DNA from 2 places in the Streptomyces sp. NPDC020845 genome. Region 2 is predicted to be linked to the other one. Evidence: riboswitches for the same ligand, from Rfam matches in the RefSeq annotation. Region 2 holds a riboswitch; the other holds the start of a gene.
The links. A riboswitch is a leader RNA that binds a small molecule or an ion and turns the genes downstream of it on or off. The one in region 2 is predicted to bind cobalamin.
Positions count from the first base shown of each region.

Region 1 (6,576 bases), on a different contig from region 2:
GCCCACCGGTGGTTACGTATGTGCCGTACCGCCCATGGCACAGGTAGGAGGAGCGAGCGCGTGACCAGCCGCGTCACCTTCATCTCAGCCGCGATGAGTCCATCGCTGCGCCAGGCCCGGTTCGACGACGGCACGACCCCTCTTGAGGACGGCGGCGCGGCGCGGGCCCGCGCCGTGGCCGGGGCGCTGCCCTCGGCCGCCCGCGCCGTCACCTCCCCCAGCCTGCGCTGCCGGGAGACCGCCGCCGCGCTGGGACTCGGCGTGGCCGAGCCCCGTACGGAGCTGGCCGGTCTGGACGCGGGCCGCTGGCGGGGCCTCGCCCTCGACGAGGTCGGTGCCGCCGAACCGGAGGCGGTGGCCCGGTGGCTGGCCGACCCGGCGGCCGCGCCCCACGGCGGGGAGTCGGTACGGGACCTGTGCCTGCGGATCGGACGGTGGCTCGACGCGGCGTCGCTGACGGACGGCCATACGCTCGCCGTGGTGGAGCCGGACGTGGTGCGGGCCGCGGTGGTGCATGTGCTGGGCGCGCCCGCGGCGGCCTTCTGGCGTGCCGACGTGCCGCCGCTGACCGTGACCGGGATCAGCGGACGGGCCGGACGCTGGAACCTCGGGCTGGGGCGGCCACTCGACCGCCCCTGAAGAGGGCCCCGACCGGTGAGGTCAGGGCGACGGTCGGATCACGGTCGGCTGGGGGCGGCCACCGGCGATGCCGGGGCCCTGGTGGCGGGCTTGGGACTCAGCAGGCGCTCGGCCAACTCGCCGAAGACCAGCCCGAAGCCTCCCCACAGGGTGACCTGGACGGCCAGCGCGGAGAGCCGGAACCGCCACAGCACGGTGGCCGGGAAATCGGCGGGCACCTCGTTGACGGCCGGCAGAAACGCAAACGCCAGGCCGATCAGCAGGGCGAAGGCGGCCACCGCGGCTACGGTGGCGTACCAAGTGCCCAGTTTCGGGGCGAGCCGCTTGCCGAGGATGGTCGCGGCGATCGCGAGGAGCACGCTGCCCACCATCATCAGCAGATACAGATTGGTCCGCTGGGAGATGGTGTCGGGGTCACCGACGGCGGGCGGATTGGCCGGGTACTTCAGGAACGGCACGACGTAGACCGCGAGCAGGGCGCAGCCGGACAGCAGCAGCGCGGTGGCCCGCGGGGTGAAGCGGCCGATGCGGCCCAGGGCGAAGCAGTAGGCGAGGGCGGCGATGCCGCCGAAGGCGACCCCGTAGATCAGAACACCGGTGGCCAGGCCGGCGGTGGACTGCAGGCTGCGGGAGACGAGTTCGACCTCGTGCTCATGCGCCGGGGCGTGGGACTCCTCGAAGCCGATCGCCTTGTCGACATTCGGTTCCCCGAGGAGATAGGCGACGATCAGGGCGAGCACGCCGGCCCCGAGGCCGGCGAGCATGCCACGGACGAGCAGGTTCCGTACCGTTGCGGAATTCATGAGGGTGTCGGCGTCCCTGGCGTCAGTGGCAGGGGAAACCGAGCAGGTGGCGGGCGTCGTGCACCCACTCGTGGACGTCCTCGCCGGAGACGACCGAGGTGGCGCCCTGTTCGGCGCCGACGAAGTACAGCAGGACCAGCATCAGGATGCCGAAGAACACCGCCCACGGGACGATCGCACCGATCGGCAGCTTGGCGGGGAGAGCGGGGGTGGTGGCGGTCGGCTGTGCGACATGCTGCGCCATGGCAGGGCCTCCTTAAGGGAGTTCGCGTCCCATTTCGGTGGTGCACTGGACGACGGCTACGGGTCTGACTCACAAGACGTCCCTTGGATCGTGTGGAACGTCTCGTTCACAGTGGCGCGACCGTGCCGGGTTCCCACCGGCTTCCGTCTTGCCGTCGTCGATATCGCACCGACGGTACCGCGTGGCGCGGGCCTGGCCAATACCGCACCAACCGGTGTGACGAGCGGAACGATGGGCGGGCGCGCCGCTACGGCAGCACCGCGATGCCGTCCAGCTCGACCATCGCCGCCTCGTCCCACAGCCGGACGACGCCGATGACCGCCATCGCGGGGTAGTCGCGGCCCGCCAGCTCCCGCCAGATGCGGCCGAGTTCGGGGGCGGACGCGCGGTAGGCCGCGACGTCGGTGGTGTGCACGGTCAGCCGGGCCAGGTCCGCGGGGGTGCCGCCGACCGCGGTCAGGGCGGTGAGCAGGTTGGCCAGTGCGCGCCGGAACTGGGCCGGAAGCGTGGCACCGACGACCGCGCCCGCGCCGTCCAGCGCCGTCTGACCCGCCAGGAAGACCAGACGGCCGCCGGTGGCCGTGACGGCGTGGCTGAAGCCGGTGGGCGGGGAGAGCTCGGGCGGGTTGGTGCGCAGCAGCGTGGACAGTTCGGACGACGCTTGCGGCTCTTGCGGCTCTTGCGGCTCTTGCGGCTCTTGCGGCTCTTGCGGCTCGGTCACCGGTACAGCTCCTTCGCGATGATCGTGCGCTGGACCTCGGTCGCGCCCTCGTAGATCCGGGGCGCGCGCACCTCGCGGTACAGGTGCTCCAGAAGATGCCCGCGGCGCAGCGCCCGCGCACCGTGGATCTGTACGGCGGCGTCCACGACGTACTGGGCGGTCTCGGTGGCCAGGAGCTTGGCCATCGCCGAGCTCCTGGCGATGCCCGGCGCGCCCTCGTCGTACGCGGTGGCGGCCGCGTAGACCAGGAGGCGGGCGGCCTCGGTGCGGGTGGCCATCTCGGCGAGCTGGTGGGAGACGGCCTGAAGGTCCTTCAGCGGCCCGCCGAATGCGGTGCGCTCCCCGGCGTGGGCCACGGACGCGTCGAGCGCGGCCTGGGCCATGCCGACGGCGAACGCGCCGACGCTCGGCCGCAGCAGGTTGAGGGTGCGCATGGCGACCCCGAACCCCTTGTCGGGCGCGCCCAGGACGTCCTCGCGGGTGACGGGGACGCCGTCGAAGGTGAGGCTGCCGATGGGGTGCGGGCTGAGCATGTCAAGACGCTCGCCGCTGAGCCCCGGCCGGTCGGCGGGGACGAGAAAGGCGGTGACGCCGCGCGAGCCCGCGCCCTGGGTGGTGCGGGCGAAGACGACGGTGAAGTCGGCCTCCGGGGCGTTGGAGATCCAGCACTTCTCGCCCTCCAGCCGCCAGCCACCCGCCCCGTCGGGGTCGGCCCGCAGGCCGAGCGCGGCGGCGTCGGAGCCGGCCTGCGGCTCGCTGAGCGCGAACGCGGCGACCGCGCGGCCCGCCCGGACCTCGGGCATCCAGCGCGCGTACTGCTCGGGGCTGCCGGAGAGCACGATCGGGTAGCCGCCAAGACCCTGGAGGGCGAGCGCGGTCTCGGCCTCCGTGCACTCCCGGGCGAGCGATTCGCGCAGCAGGCACAGGTCGAGGGCGCGCACCGGCCCGTCGTCGGGGAACAGCCGCCGCAGCAGGCCGAGTTCGCCGAGCGCGGCGGTCAGCGGCCGGTTGACCCGGCCTGGCGGGCCGCTCTCGGCGAGCGGGCGCAGCAGGTCGCGGGCGAGGGACCGGACCCCGGCGCACCAGCGGCGCTGCTTCGGATCAAGTGCGAACGACGGCACCGGTCACCCTCCCATTGGAGTGTTTATCGCGGTCTGTTGACTGTCGTCACCATCACGTTACGCTGGCAAGGCGACTTCAGGCACGGCATGTGCGAACACCGGGCGTATGCCCGGGCAGGCATAGGGGGCGCGTCCTCGATGGAGCTCAGGCCTTCGGCGCACATCGACACCTTCGCCCGGGACCATCTGCCACCCGCCGAGCAGTGGCCCGCCTTCCGCCTCGACCTGCCAGGACCGCCCTACCCCGACCGCCTCAACTGCGGCGCCGAGCTGCTGGATCGCACCGTCGAGCGGTTCGGCGCCGACCGGGTCGCGGTGCGCGCCGCGACGGGCGAGGTGTGGACGTACGGCGAACTGCGCGCCCACGTCGACCGGATCGCGCACACCCTCACCGGCGCGCTCGGCGTCGTGCCCGGCAACCGGGTGCTGCTGCGCGGGGTCACCTCGCCCTGGCTGGCCGCCTGCTGGCTGGCGGTGCTGAAGGCGGGGGCGGTCGCCGTGACCGTGCTGGCCGCCCACCGGGCCCGGGAGTTGGCGACGATCTGCGAGCTGGCCCGGGTACGGCACGCTCTGTGCGACGTACGGTGCGCGGACGATCTGGTGAAGGCCGGGGTGCCGGGGCTGCGGACGACGTACTACGGCGGGGACGGCCCCGAGGATCTGCTGCGGCTCGCGGCCACCGCGCCCGCGTCGTACGAGGCGGTGGAGACCTCCGCCGACGACGTGGCGCTGATCGCCTTCACCTCGGGGACGACCGGGCGGCCCAAGGGCTGTATGCACTTCCACCGCGATGTGCTGGCCATCGCCGACACCTTCTCGGCGCAGGTGCTGCGGCCCCGCCCCGAGGACGTGTTCGCGGGCAGCCCTCCGCTCGGCTTCACCTTCGGCCTCGGCGGCCTGGTCGTCTTCCCGCTGCGCGCGGGCGCCTCCGCGCTGCTGTCCGACTGGGGCGGCCCGGAGCGGCTGCTGGCCGATATCGCACGCCACCGGATCTCCGTGCTGTTCACCGCGCCGACCGCCTACCGGGCGATGCTGGGTCGGCTGGACGGCACGGCGCCGGACGGCGGCGCGTACGACACCTCCTCGCTGCGCCGCTGCGTCTCGGCCGGCGAGAACCTGCCCGCCGGCACCTGGCACGCATGGCAACGGGCGACCGGGCTGCGGATCATCAACGGCATCGGGGCGACCGAGCTGCTGCACATCTTCATCTCCGCCGCCGACGACGCGATCCGGCCGGGCACGACCGGGGTCCCGGTGCCGGGGTTCGAGGCGCGGGTGGTGGACTTCGGAAGCACAGACGCGGACGCCGGGCTGCAGCCCGTTCCGGACGGCCGACCCGGGCTGCTCGCGGTGCGTGGGCCCACGGGCTGCCGCTATCTGGCGGACGAGCGGCAGCGCGAGTACGTACGGGACGGCTGGAACCTCACCGGAGACACCTACATCCGCGACCCGGACGGCTACTTCCGGTACGTGGCGCGCGCCGACGACATGATCATCTCGGCCGGGTACAACATCGCGGGCCCCGAGGTCGAGGAGGCGCTGCTGCGTCACCCGGATGTCGTGGAAGCCGCGGTGACCGGGCGGCCGGACGAGCGGCGGGGCATGGTCGTGGTCGCACATGTGGTGCTCAGGCCGGGCGTCACGAGTACGGACGGCTGTGATCAACATGCGGCTACCGCCGCGTGGCAAGCCGCGCTGCGGGAGTTCATCGCCGCCGAGCTGGCCCCGTACAAGTGCCCGCGCGAGTTCGTCTTCCTGGACGCCCTGCCCCGCACCCCCACCGGCAAGCTCCAGCGCTATCTGCTGCGGGACGGGACAGCGCAGCGCGGGAAGTAGAGGTGCGAGCGGCGCCTTACAGTAAGCGCGTGACCGGCCAGCCCACCCCTCGCTCCTTGATCGTCACCTTCTACGGCGCCTACGGCCGCGGCGGCGCCGACCGCCCCGCCGGACCCGTCCCCATCGCCGCGCTGATCCGGCTGCTGGGCGCGGTGGGCGTGGACGCGCCCTCCGTACGGTCCGCCGTCTCCCGCCTCAAGCGGCGCGGGCTGCTGGTCGCCGACCGCACGGACGCCGGGGCCGCCGGATACGCGCTCTCCGAGGACGCCCGCCAGCTGCTCGACGACGGCGACCGCCGCATCTACGGCCGCCCGGGGGCGGAGGAGAATACGGACGGCTGGCTGCTCGCCGTCTTCTCGGTCCCCGAACAGGAGCGCCACAAGCGGCATCTGCTGCGCTCGCGGCTGGCCCGGCTCGGCTTCGGCACCGCCGCGCCCGGGGTGTGGCTCGCCCCCGAACACCTCTACGACGAGACCCGCCACACCCTGGCCCGCCTCGAACTCTCCCCGTACGTCGACCTCTTCCGCGGCGCCCACGCGGACTTCGAGCCGACTGAGCGGGCGGTGCGCCGCTGGTGGGACTTGGAGCAGCTGGCGAAGCTGCACCGCGCCTACCTGGACGCCCAGGAACCGGTGCTGGAGCGCTGGGCGGGACGCGCCATACCGGACCCCGAGGAGGCCTACCGCGACTACGTCCTCGCCCTGGACTCCTGGCGCTTCCTCCCCTACGCCGACCCCGGCCTGCCGCCCGCGCTGCTGCCGCGGGCCTGGCCCGGCGTCCGGGCGGCGGAGGTGTTCACGGCGCTGCACGACCGGCTGTACGACGCGGGCGCCGGGTACGTACGGGAGGTGCTGACGGCGACGCGCGCCTGACACCTGACACCTGACGCCGAACGCCTTGCCTCATACGCCGATCGCGCCGTCGATCCGCTCCCGCAGCAGGTCGGCGTGGCCGTTGTGCCGGGCGTACTCCTCGATCATGTGGATGATGACCCAGCGCAGCGAAACCGCCCCGAGCCACCCGTCGTCGCGCGTGATGTCCAGGTCGGGTGCCTCGGCGACGAAGCGCTCGGCGAAGGCCACCTCCGCGCGCCAGGCCTCCCACGCCTCCGCGACGACCGCCGGACCGGGCACCGCGCCGTCGAAGTCCTGGTCGGGGTTGTCCTCGGTGGAGAAGAGCAACGGCACGTCCTGCCCGGCCATGACCCGCCGG
Region 1 covers NZ_JBIRSJ010000006.1:427,429-434,004, forward strand. Annotated here, with positions in the region: gene ACH4U7_RS17635 (histidine phosphatase family protein) at 61-639, shown strand; gene ACH4U7_RS17640 (CbtA family protein) at 678-1,442, opposite strand; gene ACH4U7_RS17645 (CbtB-domain containing protein) at 1,465-1,686, opposite strand; cobalamin riboswitch at 1,723-1,874, opposite strand; gene ACH4U7_RS17650 (RidA family protein) at 1,934-2,335, opposite strand; gene ACH4U7_RS17655 (acyl-CoA dehydrogenase family protein) at 2,404-3,528, opposite strand; gene ACH4U7_RS17660 (AMP-binding protein) at 3,667-5,364, shown strand; gene ACH4U7_RS17665 (PaaX family transcriptional regulator C-terminal domain-containing protein) at 5,394-6,236, shown strand; gene ACH4U7_RS17670 (DinB family protein) at 6,267-6,576, opposite strand, start outside.
Region 1: it holds a riboswitch for cobalamin, as region 2 does, so the genes downstream of both, ACH4U7_RS17645 (CbtB-domain containing protein) here and ACH4U7_RS04215 (cobalamin biosynthesis protein) in region 2, are expected to answer to the same signal.

Region 2 (6,576 bases):
GAAGTTCGACATGAGCGGCACGGCGGCGACCGCGACCCGCAGGATGTCCGCGCCGTGCGGCGGCGCGACGACGCTTTCGCGCACCGCCCCGCGCAGCGACACCCGCAGCCCGTCCTCCTCGTCGATGCCGAGCCCGTGCGCGTACGGCAGCACGCCCATGGTCGGGCGGCCCGTCAGGCCGTACAGCATCTGAAGGCCCGGCTCCAGCAGGGTCACATCGCCGCGGAACTTGTTCACCAGATAGCCCGCGACCAGCCGCTGGTCGGCCTCGGAGAGCAGCGCGGTCGTGCCGAAGAACGACGCGAAGACGCCGCCGCGGTCGATGTCCCCGACCACGACGACCGGCAGCCGGGCGGCCCGGGCGAGCCCCAGGTTGACGATGTCGGTGCGGCGCAGATTGATCTCGGCGGGGCTGCCCGCGCCCTCGCAGATCACCGCGTCGTGCGTACGCCGAAGCTCGGCCAGGCATTCGGTGACGGTCCCCAGCAGCGCCTCCTGCCGCCCCGCATGGTAGCCACGCGCGCTCAACTCGCCCACCGGCTTGCCCAGCAGCACCACTTGGCTGCTGCGGTCGCTGCCGGGCTTGAGCAGGACGGGGTTCATCAGCGCGCTCGGCTCGACGCGCGCGGCGGCGGCCTGCATGGCCTGGGCGCGGCCGATCTCCGCCCCGTCGCGGGTCACGAAGGAGTTGAGCGACATGTTCTGCGCCTTGAAGGGCGCGACGCTGACGCCCTTACGGCTGAGCCAGCGGCAGATTCCGGCCGTGACGACGCTCTTGCCCGCGTCCGAGGTCGTACCCGCGACGAGCAGCCCGCCGCCCGGCGCACCCCCGCCCTGTATCCCGCTCATCCTCAGTCCCTCCCCGCGGCCGTCGGCCGCACCGTCGCCGGATCGCCGGACCGGCCCGCGCCGGGTGCCTCGTATGAGCGTGTCTTGGCGCGCTGTGCGTGCTGGACCGAGGAGCCGCGCAGCGACGGAGGAGCGAGCGGTGACGAAGGAAGCCCGCGCGTTGGAGCGCGCCGGGACTGAGCGGGAGGGAGGGGCATGGACCGTGCCCAGCGGGCGAGCGCGCCATGTGGGGCCCGCGCGGCGGGTACGGGCGCGGCACCGGGCCGCGCGGCCGTACCGGCCGACCTCGGCGCCACGCCTGCCGTCGGCCGGGCTCCCGCAGCCAGCCGAGCCCCCACAACCAGCCGAGCCCCCACAACCAGCCGAGCCCCCACGGCCAGCCGGGCCGCGGCGGACACGCCGAGCGCCAGGGCGCCGACGCGCCGCGAAAGCCGTACCGCGCGCTCGATGTCGGCCGCCTCGACCGGCCGCCCGCCGGGGTTGAGCACCGGCCGGTGCTCAACGCGGCCGCCGTATGTGAGCGTGCCGCCCAGCCGTACGCCGAGCGCGCCCGCGAACGCGGCCTCCACGGGGCCCGCGTTGGGGCTCGGATGGCGGTGGCCGTCGCGCCGCCAGGCGCGCCACGCGCCGCGCGGATCGGGCCCGGCCAGGGCGGCCAGCGCCGCGGTGAGCCGTGCGCCGGGCCAGCCGGCGAGGTCGTCCAGCCGGGCCGAGGCCCAACCGAACCGCCGGTAGCGCGGGGACTTGTGGCCCACCATCGCGTCCAGGGTGTTGACGGCCCGGAAGCCGACCAGGCCCGGCACCCCGCCGACTGCCCCCCACACCAGCGCGCCCACAACGGCGTCCGAGGTGTTCTCGGCGACCGACTCGACAACCGCGCGTGCGATCTGCGACTCGTCCAGCGCCTGCGGATCGCGCCCGCACAGGTGCGGCAGCCGCCGCCGGGCGGCGTCCAGGTCACCGGCGGTCAGTGCGCCGCCGATAGCCCGTGCCTCCCGGCCCAGCGTCGTGCCGCCGAGCACCGCCCACGTGACGGCGGCGGTCAGTACGGTCTGCGCGGCGGGGGAGCGGCGCCCCAGAGCGGAGGTTTCCGCGGCGGGGCGCCCCAAGACGGGACGTCCCGAGGGTTTCAGGACAGCGCTGCCCAGAGCGGAGCCTCCCGACGCGGGGTGTCCCAAGGCCCGTACGGCGCGCACCGACAGCACGGCGCCCGCGGCCGCGCCGCCCGCGCACAGCGCGGTGTAGAGAGCCCCGGATCCGCGGTGGTCGCGCCACAGCAGCCGCTCGACGGCCAGGGCGGCGCGCCCGAACGCGGCCACAGGATGGCCGCGGCGCGGATCGCCCATGGCGAGGTCGCCGAGAAAGCCGAGGGCGGCGCCGCACGCGTACGAGGCGTGATCGGCACGCATCGTCAGTCCGCCGTCTTGCCTCGGAACATGGCGAACGTCAGGAACATCAGGAGTGGCGGGGACGCCGGGACGTGGCGGAGGGGCCGCGGGCGGGTCGGCGGCATGGCGGTGCCGGGCATGGCGGTATGTCCTCACTCAGGGTCCGCGCCCTGGTTCGACGTGACCGGCGGTGAGAGTCTCCTGGCTCCCGGATCCGCGCTTCTCCCGGTCTTCCAGCCGCCGTGTGGACGGCCGTGACTCGTACGGGCGATGGGAGAGCGCTCCCCGGTGACAGTGGCGGGACCGCGCCGGATTCTCACCGGCTTCCTCTCCTGCCGCCGTTTGGCTCCGGAAGTCCACCATGGGCCGCGAATGGCCGTCAACTCGCGAATGCCCCACCCTGTGTGAGTGTGCCGAGGAGCACATGCCACGGCCGCCGGGCTGGAACGCGCTGGTCGGCGCGTTCCAGCCCGGCGACCGTGAGTGGGTCGAACGGAGTCAGGCCACGATCAGGTTGATGCCGTACGCCACGGCCGCCGCGCACAGCGCGAAGCAGAGGTACGCGCCGGCGCGCGCGGGGCCGAAGGCGCCGCCGGCCGGGGCCGGAGCGGCGGACGCGGTGGCGGCCGTGTCGGTGCCCGCCTCCGCCTGCTGCGGCTTACGGGAGGTGCCGAGGATGCCGAGGGTGAAGACGCCCACGAAGCCGACGGTCACCGCGAGGCTGATGCCGAAGACCTGGCCGAGGGCCGCCCAGTCGATGCTCATCGCGTTACTTCCTTAGCTGGTGCTGCCGGTGGCCGCGGAGGCGCCTGCCGGGGTGGCGGAGGAGGAGATGGAAGCGGCAGAGACGGGCGGCGGAGCCACGGACTGGAGGGCCGCCGTGACGACACCCACCGGCTCGGCCGGCAGCGCCGCAGCCTCGTCGATGTCGTTGACGTTGGTGTGGTCGACGGGCTTGCGGCGCGAGGCCGCCCAGATCCCGGCGCAGGCGGCGACCGCGAGCACGGCGACCGCCGTGACGCCCCAGTCGCCCTGGTCCGCCAGCAGCGCGGCGCCGCCCGCGACGAGGCCCGCGGCGGGCAGGGTGAGCACCCAGGCGAGGACCATGCGGCCCGCGGTGGACCACCGCACCACAGCGCCCTTGCGGCCGACCCCCGCGCCCATCACGGAGCCGGAGCAGACCTGGGTGGTGGAGAGCGCGAAGCCGATGTGCGACGAGGCGAGGATGACGGTCGCGGCGCCGGTCTGGGCGGCGAAGCCCTGCGGCGGCTGGATGTCGGTGATGCCCTTGCCCATGGTGCGGATGATGCGCCAGCCGCCCAGGTACGTACCGAGGGCGATGGCCAGGCCCGCGGAGACGATGACCCACATCGGCGGGTCGGAGTCGGGCGCGATCACACCGCCGGTGATCAGCGCGAGGGTGATGACCCCCATGGTCTTCTGGGCGTCGTTGGTGCCGTGGGCGAGGGAGACCAGCGCGGCCGAGGCGATCTGCCCGGCGCGGTAGCCCTTCGAGGTGTCCTGGGGGTCGCGGCCGCGGGCCAGCCGGTAGGTGAGCCGGGTCGCGACCAGGGCGGCGACACCGGCCACGATCGGCGCGGCGACGGCCGGGATCAGGACCTTCATGACGATCTTGTCGCTGTTGACCCCGTCCATGCCGACGGAGACCAGGGTGGCGCCGATGAGGCCGCCGAAGAGGGCGTGCGAGGAACTGGAGGGCAGCCCGGCCAGCCAGGTCAGCAGGTTCCACAGGATCGCGCCGACCAGACCCGCGAAGATCACTTCGGGGCGGACTCCGGCGTCCTCGTCGATGATCCCCCCGGAGATCGTCTTGGCGACCTCCACGGAGAGGAACGCGCCGACGAGATTGAGGACCGCTGACATCGCCACCGCGATCCGGGGACCGAGAGCCCCCGTGGAGATGGTGGTCGCCATGGCATTGGCCGTGTCGTGGAAGCCGTTCGTGAAGTCGAACACCAAGGCCGTAACGATCACGATCCCAATGAGAAGCGTGATGTGTTCCATCGAACTCCTTCGTGGGGGAATGCGATCCCCGAACTTGGCGACACGGAGCGCCGCCGCGTGACTACGTTACGTAGTGCCATGTGGCCACCGTGTGGCCACCGGGATGGCCACACGAGAAGCCCCTCCTGTGGGAGGGGGAGGATTCGCACACCCTTGGGTAATCGGTGCGACAACCAAAGGGTGCGGCCACGACCGTAAGGACATGGGGTGAACGGAAGGTGAACTGAGGTGGGCTCGGGGGTGACGCACCTGCGGGAAGGCGGCACCGATGATCCACTCGCCCCCGCACTGATGCGTACACGACGGCTCGCCTGCCATGATCGGCGCCCGGAGGTGAGATCGTGACGAAGCCGGATGCCGCACGACCGAATGGACTTGGGGAGCGACCGGACCTGCGGGAAGGCTGGGAGCGGGTGGTGGAGACGGCCCGCAGGACGGTCGCCGACGGCCTGGTCGTCGGCACCTCGGGCAATGTCTCGGCCAGGGTCGGCGATCTCGTCCTGGTGACCCCGAGCGGCGTCCCGTACGACCGGCTCGGCCCGGGCGACGCGGTCGGCGTCGACCTGGACGGGCGCCAGGTCATGGGCGAGCTGGCCCCCACCAGCGAACTGCCGATGCACCTCGCGATCTACCGCGACACCGACGCCGCGGCCGTCGTCCACACCCACGCCGTACACGCCACGGCCGTCTCCACCCTGGTCGACGAGGTCCCCGCGATCCACTACATGACCTGCGCCCTCGGCGGCCCGGTGCGCGTCGCGGGCTACGCCCTGTACGGCACGGACGAGTTGGCCCACAACATGCTCGACGCGCTGCGCGACCGCACCGGCTGTCTGCTGCGCAACCACGGCACCGTCGTCTACGGCGCCACGCTCGACCAGGCGTACGACCGGACAGCCCAGCTGGAGTGGATGTGCCGGGTCTGGCTCACGGCGGCCGCCGTCCCCGGGTACACCCCGGCTCTGCTGTCACCCGAAGAGCTGCGGCGCGCCGCGGACAAGCTCAGCGGCTACGGCCAGCCCCGCTGAGCCGCTGGCCCTGGTGAGCCGCCAGCCCCCGCTGGACCGCCAGCCATGCTGAACCGCCGGCCCTGCCGAGCCAGGCAGGTCGCGGGTCGATCACCCGGCCGGGCAGCGCCCGCTGGCCCGCGGCGGCTTCCCCGCCCACACTGGGAGAGATGCAGCTGCGGACGAAGGCGGTTGTGGCCGCCACCACGATGCTCAGTGTCGGCGCGGCCGCGGTGGCGGCCGGGCGGTACGCCAGCGGCGCCGCCCTGAAGCCCGGCCCCGGCCGGCCGTTCCCGCACGACCCGCGGCTCACCGTGCACGCCACCGAGGCCGACCGGATCACCCTCACCCGCAGCCTCGCCTCGCTGCGCCCCGGCACGTACGGCCTCGCCGGCACCGGCTGCCACGCCGTCGTCGGGCCCGTGGTCGAGGATGCCCCGCACCCCCCGGACTCCGTGGTCCGCCGCCTGGAACGGGTGACGTACGGCACCCTGGCCCCAGGCACCCGCGTCCGCTTCACCCCGCAGGTGCACATCGGCAATCCACGGGACACGCTCGGGATCGACCACGCCGACGTCGACGTACCCGGCGAACTGGGCCAGCTGCCCGCCTGGTTCATACCCGGCGACCGCACCGCCTGGATGATCACCGTGCACGGCCTCGGTACCACCCGTGAGCACCCCATGGTGCTGATGCCGTTCCTGCACAAGCGGCGGTTCCCGCTGCTCGACATCGCCTACCGCGGCGATGTGGGCGCCCCCCGCCCCGAGGACGGCATCGGACACCTCGGCGAGACCGAGTGGCGCGATCTGGACGCTGCCATCCGCTACGCGGTGCACTACGGCGCGGAGAGCGTCATCCTGTACGGCTGGTCCATCGGCGCCACCATGGCCCTGCACGCCGCCGCGGCCTCCGCGCTGCGGGACCGGATCAGCGGGCTCGTCCTGGACTCTCCGGTGCTGGACTGGCAGGCCACCCTGCGGGCGCTCGCCTCGGCCCGGCGCATCCCCTCCGCGCTGCTGCCGCTGGCGGTACGGGCCGCCGAGGGGCGGGCGGGCCTGCACGGGGACCGACTGATGGAGCAGGCCGCGATGGCCGATCTGGACGGGCCGAAGGTGCCGACGCTGATCATCCACGGCCCGGACGACACCATCGCCCCCTGGGGCGCCTCGCGTGAACTCGCCGAGCGCCACTCGGAACTGGTCACCCTTCACCCGGTGCGCAACGCCCCGCACGCCGCGATGTGGAACGCCGACCCCGAAGGGTACGAAGACATGCTGGGCCGCTTTCTGATGCCGTTGATGTGA
Region 2 covers NZ_JBIRSJ010000002.1:54,247-60,822, reverse strand. Annotated here, with positions in the region: gene ACH4U7_RS04220 (cobyric acid synthase) at 1-849, opposite strand, end outside; partial or broken gene ACH4U7_RS04215 (cobalamin biosynthesis protein) at 1,215-2,258, opposite strand; cobalamin riboswitch at 2,432-2,568, opposite strand; gene ACH4U7_RS04210 (hypothetical protein) at 2,736-3,002, opposite strand; gene ACH4U7_RS04205 (anion permease) at 3,015-4,262, opposite strand; gene ACH4U7_RS04200 (class II aldolase/adducin family protein) at 4,655-5,290, shown strand; gene ACH4U7_RS04195 (alpha/beta hydrolase) at 5,440-6,576, shown strand.